2 regions of the Alkalibaculum bacchi genome follow, and region 2 is predicted to be linked to the other one. Evidence: predicted binding sites of a transcription regulator. Region 2 holds the regulator's gene; the other holds the start of a gene.
What was found. Region 2 encodes NrdR, which represses ribonucleotide reductase genes. Its sites were predicted from a motif close to CACNANATNTNGTG; they were not measured.
Positions count from the first base shown of each region.

Region 1 (4,444 bases), on a different contig from region 2:
ATGTATGGCTAATATCGTCTAAATCCATTTTTCTAAGTAGAGAGTGATTGATTTCTATTGGTTTATAATGGAGTTCTTCGTAATCACCTTCTAAAACACCTGCAACCCGACTGTGATTTCTTATAACTCTTAACATGTATTCTTTGTTGATTTCATATTTTTCAAATGCGCCAACTTTTTTAGCTATGAGGGCAGAAACTGCGTAAGAAGTACCTGTCATAATTCCTGATAGAGCTCCTACTAAATTCCTGCTTTCTTCAGAATCATAGGGTAAGCCAAAAGCTAATAGTAGAGATGATGTATTAGCAATGCCTAGACCTGTGGTTCTAAACATATAGGTTTTACGTGCAATGTCTTTTGTAGGAAATTGTCCCCAATGAATGGACGCCTCTAATACAAATTGTATTAGGCCTATTATATGTACAAAGCCCTCTACATCAAATGTTTTTTCTTTGTCCTTATAAAATTTAAAAACATTAATAGATGCTAGATTACAAGAAGTATCATCTAAAAAGGCGTATTCTGAGCAAGGATTCGTAGCATTAATGCGGTTGTACTTAGCTCCTACATTCCCATCTTCTCCAGCTGGGCAAGTATGCCAACTGTTAAACAAATCATCAAATTGCAAGCCAGGATCTGCGCATTCCCAGGCAGCCTTATTGATTAAATCCCAAAGATAACTTACCTTTAAAGTCTTATTAACAGAGGAATCTATTCGTCCTGTAAGCTCAATTTCTGCATCTGGATTTTTAGCCAAGTTAAAGACACTTTCCATAAACTCCTTGTTTAGTCGAACAGAGTTGTTGCTGTTTTGACCCCCTACAGTAGCATAGGCTTCGCCTTCCATAGATGTGTCATAACCCATCTTGCCTAAGTCTCTAACTTTCTTTTCTTCTTTAGCCTTCCAAGTAATAAAACTTTCTATTTCTGGATGATCGATATCGTTAATCACCATTTTTGCAGCTCTTCTAGTAGTTCCACCAGATTTTATTGCCCCTGCATTTCGATCTAAGCCTTGCAAAAAGCTCATCATACCTGATGAATATCCACCATTAGATAATCGCTCATTTAATCCCCTTATAGTAGAAAAGTTCGTTCCTACTCCAGAGCCCCCTTTAAATAATTTTGTCTCGCTAACGTATTGATCCGATATAGAGTGTTCTCCTAAGAGTTTATCTTCCACAGAAAGAATAAAACACGCAGAAGCTTGAGTTCGAGAGTATCTGTCAGGACTTTCCACTACTTTCTTTTCTTTTTCATCATAATAATAAAGCTCGTCTTTTTCACCTTTAATGCCATAACTATTATATAAACCTGTATTAAACCATTGAGGAGAATTGGGTGCCCACATCTGATTTAATAAACCGTAAACTAATTCATCATATAGTATGCTATATTCATTCTCTGTTGAGATTACGCCTTCATTTTTTAATGCATCAACCCAAAAGCAAACTAGCCTATGTGCAACTTCTTTCATACTTCTCTCGTATCCAAACTCGTTACTGACGCCTGTTTTTCTGAAATATTTTGTTGCAATAATATTGCATGCTGTCTGGCTATAGTGTTCCGGGAACTCTAAATTTTTCATATCTGCAATAACTTTACCCGTCTTCCAATTCTTCATTAGTACATCAATCGTCTTCCAGTCAAACAAATCATAAACTGTCAGCGAGCTATTTTGTTCTAATTGTTTCGTAAATATTCTTTTAATTACTGTATCCATATTTGAAACATCTACCTCCTCTATATATTGTACATCGAATACCCATTATACCATATATATGGTATTTCTCCACATAAAAAATTGATTTAGAATAAATATTCTAAATCAATTTTTCTTTGCCTAACCTATTATATACTATAAAGATTTCATAATCAATCTTCTACTCATATAGGTTTTTTCTTTTTTTATATTTACTTAAGTTCGCTTTCAAAGCTATGGCAATCTGTTTCTTGTTGATTTCTTGCCTGAGCTGCATTTTTTGTGACTTGAATTTTATCAAGTGAGCAATAATCTTGGTTTTTAGCATGATATTTACATTCTTCAACTGTACATCCTATACTGTTGTTTATTTTCATCATAGTCACCTCCAATTCTCAATTGTAGTATGACTATTTTCTATGTAAATTATTCAATGCAATCATTACAATTTTAGTTTGTTTTCAGTACCTTTTATAAGCCGCCCAATATTTGCTCTGTGCTTATAGATGGCAATAACAGAGATAATAAATGCAAAAATGAAATTTTGAATCCCCCTTGAAAAGACTAGATTAACCAAAGGAAAAATTGCCATACCACAAATGGATCCAAGAGAAACGTATTTGCTCACTGCTATAATAATAATTCCAATAGCAATACAAATTAACGCTATTATAGGGTCATATACTAAGAACACGCCAATAGAAGTTGCAATGCCTTTTCCTCCTCTAAAACCCATTAGTGCGGGCCAATTATGACCAATGACAACAGCTAATCCACATAAAATCGTCACTACCTGGCTAGAGCCAAACAATCGCCCAATGAGCACAGCTACAACACCTTTTAATACATCTCCCATTAAAACCATAACTGCGTATTTTTTACCTAGTACTCTTAATACATTGGTTGTTCCCGCATTTCCACTGCCGAATTCACGTATGTCTTTTTTAAGTTTTAATTTTGTGAGCAAAAAGGAAAATGAAATATTTCCAATAAGATAACAAATGATTACGATTATAATGTCCTTCATACCATCATCCTTTATTTATTATTCTTGATAATTCAATTATAGCAAAATATACTTTACTATATCTATAAAAACTCAAAATAGCACTCTTTTTATTTTAGTAAACATTAACATAATTTAGCCAATTTGAATATACTGTTAAAAAATAAGGGGAAGTGATTTTTTGCAAATTCATGTTGTTCGACCAGGAGATACTCTATATAAATTATCTCAATCATATAATCTACCAGTAGAAACGATTGCTAGTGATAATGCCATCTCCGACCCTAGTAGATTAGTCGTAGGTCAAGCATTAGTTATAGCAATTACAGGGAGCTATTATTGGGTTTCACCAGGAGATTCTCTCTACATAATTAGCCAGCGTGTAAATGTACCTGTAGATGTCCTCATGCAAGTAAACAATATTCAAAATCCAAATCAACTACCAGTAGGATTGAGATTATACATTCCACCTCGTCCTAGACCTACAAAAGAGGTGGCCGCATATATTGATACCCAAACAACAAGGGAGCGCACTGGTGAAGAAGTTAGGGCTGTAGGGGATCAACTGACTTATTTAAATATTTTTAGTTATGCTGTAGATGCAAATGGCAATTTGACCGCACCAGATGATGAACCTGCCATCATCGCGGCTTATGAACACAATGTAGCTCCTTTAATGGTTCTTACAAATTTTGCAGATGGAACCTTTAGCCAAGATATTGCTACCGCCATTCTCAATAATCCCGCTATTCAAGACACTCTTTTTGCAAATGCGCTCTCTATCATGGAAGAAAAAGGATATAGAGGTATTGATTTTGATTTTGAATACGTGGGCGGTGAAAATCGAGAAGCTTATAATGCCTTTGTTGCAAAAGCAGCTAATTTCTTCCAACCAAATTATTTTGTATCTTCTGCATTAGCGCCAAAATTATCTACAGATCAAGTAGGTACCCTATATGAAGGTCATGATTATGCTGCACATGGTCGAGTTCTAGATTTTGTATTTCTCATGACATATGAATGGGGTTGGTCTGGGGGCCCACCTATGGCTGTTAGCCCTATTAATGAAGTGAGAAGAGTTTTAGAATATGCCATCACCCAAATACCTAGAGATAAAATCATGATGGGCATTCCTCTTTATGGATACGATTGGACACTCCCCTATGTCCCTGGCGGACAATGGGCTAGAGTTGTCAGCCCAGTAAGAGCAGTAGAACTTGCTCTTCAGTATAATGCTAGAATCGAATACGACTACGTTGCTCAAGCTCCTTATTTTAACTATTGGGATGAACAGGGTCGACAACATGTAGTATGGTTTGAAGATGCTCGAAGCATTCAAGCAAAATTCAATCTCGTAAAAAGCTTAGGCATACGCGGATTCTTTTATTGGGCGCTTGGACCTGATTTTCCACAAAACTGGCTACTTGTTGAGGACAATTTTACAGTTGTTAAACAAGTCTAACGAAAGCGCTTTAGCCATCAGCAACCAGCGGACAGCACTCTAAGATTAGAATTTGCGTGTCAAAGATACGATCCTGTACTCAGAATAAGCAGGCAGTAGTTAGGGTTAAAAGGAAAACTATATTACTATAGAACTTGGCAGATAATCTTGTTTTGATTATCTGCTTTTTTATGTATTATGAAAGTTCAACTTTTGGATTTAGCTACTATATAAGCAATCTATACATGTAATTGAAATTTTTGATCTGTTAGACTTGACCTTAGCACTGATGGCT
Region 1 is NZ_QNRX01000007.1:152,829-157,272, forward strand. Features, by position in the region: gene DES36_RS07070 (vitamin B12-dependent ribonucleotide reductase) at 1-1,723, opposite strand, end outside; gene DES36_RS07075 (DUF1540 domain-containing protein) at 1,915-2,079, opposite strand; gene plsY (glycerol-3-phosphate 1-O-acyltransferase PlsY) at 2,145-2,729, opposite strand; gene DES36_RS07085 (glycosyl hydrolase family 18 protein) at 2,890-4,170, shown strand.
Region 1: the regulator NrdR is predicted to act here: its motif matches at 1,742-1,755, upstream of DES36_RS07070 (vitamin B12-dependent ribonucleotide reductase).

Region 2 (4,444 bases):
TAGGGATCCTTCGTCGCTCCGCTCCCCTGGATGACTAGGCAGGGAGTTTGCACCCTTGAGGGTCTTAAGATCCTTCGCTGCGCTCAAGGATGACTTAGAAGAAGCTAGGGGCCAAAAGCAATAATCAGCGTCCAGCATTCCGCTTCCAGCCATCAGGGCTAGGGTCATTACCTCACCTCACTCGAAGGCGAGTATGGTTTTGCTGACCACCTGACCACCTGACCACCACCTAGAATAATTTATTCGAGAAAAAAATCATAAATACAGGTATAATATAAGCTTCAATGGCACATCCAAATGCGGTTATTGCAAAACCTATTAGTAGAGAGGAAAAGTAGTATATAGTTTGTTGTAGATTTTTCTTAGGACGAACAGATATCTTATATCTTTTCTTTGATATGTAAATTTGCCTTGACATCATAGTACTAATCAAAGCACTGTATATAAGACCTATTATGTATAAGATATTTTGTGGAAATATGACAAATAAAGAAAACAGAAATCCCATAAGGTATAGCTCATCTAAAATAAAGCCAATGGTAAATCCTAAAATAAATCCCTTAAATAATAGTAATGAGGGAGTGAGAAATATGCCAATGGAAAACAAACCTAAGATAAATACCAATGCAAATATTTTTGCATTGTCTATTAAAAGTTGTAAAAACATTTGAGTCTTATTTAAATCTTGATTATCACCTAGAACTTTAAAAAAATCACTTAAATAATTAATCAAATCCGTTTTCTGATTATCTGTTAAGGTCTTAACGCATAGCGTTCCAGCTATAATACCTAAAACAAATATAATGCATAAAATCAAGACCATTCTTTTGTTTCGCATAAAAAATTGCGTGAGCTCTCTCTTGTTCAAAAAAATCTCCTCCTTAGGATAAGAATATGCTCTCCTGGAGAAGATTATGATGAAATTCTACAATCAAAAGGACATCAAAATCCCTGCTACTGTTTTTCCATCTCTTATTTCGCCCTTACGGACTTTGTCTAGCACTTCATCAATACTGTACTTTTCAATATCAATGGATTCATGTTCATCTGGATGAGCTTCTCCTGGTTCTAAATCATCGCTATAAAACAAGTGAATGATTTCGTTGCTATACCCTGGTGTTGGATAGATGCTTCCTAAGCTTTTTACATTACGAGCAATATAACCTGTTTCTTCTTGTAATTCTCGAACAGCACATTCTAAAGGATCTTCACCCGGATCTAATTTTCCAGCAGGTAATTCTAGTATATTTTGTTCAATAGCCTTTCGAAATTGGCGCACTAATATAACCTTGTCATCTTTAACTGCTACTATAGCACAACCACCAGGATGCACCACAATCTCTCTTGAAGATTGCCCTCCATTGTGAACCTGAACCTTGTCGACCTTAAGAGTAACTACTTTGCCTTCATAAATACTCTTTGATTCGATTGTCTTTTCTTCAAACATACCTTTCCCTCCAATCATTAACATCTAGCCATCAGCTATCAGCCGCCAGCCATCAGTGCTTCTGCATTCCTTTTGGGTCCCTTTGCTACCAGAAGTAGCATAAAAATTAACGGATAAAATAATGTTATCTGTCAATTTCAAATGTAACCCTTTTACTAGTATATTTCCTAACACTAGCAAATAAATCAGAAATAAGTGTGCTTTCTATAAAATGCTAAAACATTACAGCTACTGAAAGTAGCTAGGTTTTTACTGGTCGCTGAACGCTTATGGCTGATTGCTAGTAGTTTTTATCTTTTATCTTCTAAAAGCTTATTTAACTCAGCCATAAAGGTATTAATGTCTTTAAATTGCCTATATACACTTGCAAATCTTACATAAGCTACTTCATCTGTCTTTTTTAGCTGATCCATTATTTTTTCGCCAATAAAATGAGAAGATACTTCTCTCTCAAGGCTCTGGTATACTTCTTTTTCGATGGTATCCACAATGTCTTCAATTTGCTTGATGGAAATAGGCCTTTTTTCGCAAGCTTTTATGATTCCATTCATGACTTTACTTCGATTAAATTGTTCTCTTTGACCACCTTTTTTAATGACCATAAGAGGTATGTCTTCAATTTTTTCATAGGTGGTAAAGCGTTTCGTACAGCTTGTGCATTCTCTTCTCCTACGTATTACTGTTCCATCTTCTGTGGGTCTTGAATCCACAACTTTACTTTCCGCGTAATTGCAAAAGGGGCACTTCAAGGCAATTTCCTCCAATTCAAATTTACTAAAATCATTATACAAGAGTAAATTAAAATTGTCCATCAAAAGAGGCTTGGAACAATAGTTGAACGATTCTGAATGCGTCATCTTGTCTATAAGCGAGCTTTTATCCCCTTCTACTTTCTACCAATATACAAATACATATGAGGACATATTATAACAAAACGCTTATTTATTATAATATCATATCATGAATTAAAGTACTACTTTAACTTATGCTTTAACTGTACATAACAGAAATATTGCATAAGCTAATTCTTAAAGATTCTTCGTCGCTACGCTCCTCAAAATGACACCCCCAAAGGCTCCAATGAGGCCCATATTTAACTTTGTATTCCATTTTTCGGAAAAATGTCCACTTTCCACTTTCAGCTTTCCGCTAATTAATTCGTCATGGTCTTTCTTACAGAATACAAGGCATTTTTTTCTACTCTGGATACTTGCGCTTGTGAAATACCAATTTCATCTGCAACTTCCATTTGGGTTTTACCATCAAAATACCTCATCTTTATTATCATTTTTTCTCTCTCATTTAGTTTCTTAATGGCCTCTTTTACTGCAATATTTTCAATCCATTTTTCATCTTTATTTTTATCATCCTGGATTTGATCCATTATATACATTGCATCTCCATTATCATGGTATATGGGTTCAAATAAGGATACAGGATCTTGAATGGCTTCTAAAGCAAATACAACCTCTTCACTAGGTATCCCTAATTCCTTTGAAATTTCCATCAGAGTAGGCTCTTTAGTATTCTTTCGCACTAATTCATCTCTTGCCTTTAAAGCCTTATATGCTAAATCTCTTAAAGATCTACTCACTCGCACAGAATTATTATCTCTAAGGTATCTTCTTATCTCTCCAATAATCATTGGAACAGCATAGGTGGAAAACTTTACATTGTGAGATAAATCAAAATTATCGATTGCCTTTATAAGTCCTACGCAACCTACTTGAAATAAATCATCTAAATTTTCTCCTCTATTGTTAAATCTCTTTATGACGCTAAGGACTAAGCGAAGATTTCCTTGTATAAATTTCATTCTTGCATTTTGATCTCCTTTATGAATCTCTCCAAATAACTCCATCATTTCTCCATTAGTTAGAACTGGCAACTGTGAAGTATTTACACCACAGATTTCAACTTTTTTTAGCATAAGTGTCATCCTTTCTCAAAATGCATTTACTTATGTAAGATTATTGCCTCAGAAAGTGTTTATATTCAGTTTCAAAATCCACATTTTTTTGAAACATTAGATCAATTTATAAAACATTTCTTACAATCAAGGAATCTTAAGCCTTTCACATTTTGAGTGGGAACAAAAAAACTTAAAAAAACATTATAATTTTTTTTTACTAAAAATTGCAGAAAACGAATACCAATCGAAATATAAGTATGGTTTTTCCGCTCCCATGTATTAGTCGCTAGCAATTAGTCTTTAGACACTAGCATTAGGGTATTCCTTTTGAGTCAGGATCCTTGGCTTACACTCAGGATGATGGGGTAGGAGCCAATGTCAAAAGTAGGTTTCCTATTACATAAAAAAAGAAGCCCATAAGGCTTCCACTTTGTTTTTACGCTTACAGCGTCATCTTATGTATTTCCTTTTTTAATCTCTTTAGAATTTTCTTTTCTAATCGTGATATATAGGATTGAGAGATGTTCATTTCTTCTGCAACTTCTTTTTGTGTCTTAGAATCTTTATTGTACAGGCCAAAGCGCAATTCTACGATAGTCTTTTCTCTTTTGTTCAAATTATCCATAGCTGCGTTTAGTAGCTGAAAGTCTACTTCTCTTTCTATATTGTTTTCTGTAAGATCTTCTTCAGTCCCCAAAATATCCGAAAGGAGAAGTTCATTTCCATCCCAATCAGTATTTAAAGGTTCGTCAAAAGATATTTCATTTTTTATCTTGCTGCTTTTTCTTATGAACATTAAAATTTCATTTTCAATACATCTAGATGCATAAGTGGCCAATTTAATATTCTTATCAGGGTCAAAAGTATTTACAGCTTTAATCAAGCCAATGGTCCCAATAGAAATTAAATCTTCAATAGATATATTTGTATTTTCAAATTTTCTAGAAATATAGACCACTAGCCTTAAATTTCTTTCAATCAGTACATTGCGAGCCTGTTCTTTATCTGTTCTCAGCAAATTAATATAATATTTTTCTTCCTCAGTGTTTAACGGAGGCGGAAGAGCCTCACTTCCACCTATGTAA
Region 2 is NZ_QNRX01000013.1:30,773-35,216, reverse strand. Features, by position in the region: gene spoIIM (stage II sporulation protein M) at 230-868, opposite strand; gene DES36_RS10170 (NUDIX hydrolase) at 932-1,447, opposite strand; gene nrdR (transcriptional regulator NrdR) at 1,738-2,196, opposite strand; gene sigG (RNA polymerase sporulation sigma factor SigG) at 2,601-3,386, opposite strand; gene sigE (RNA polymerase sporulation sigma factor SigE) at 3,802-4,444, opposite strand, start outside.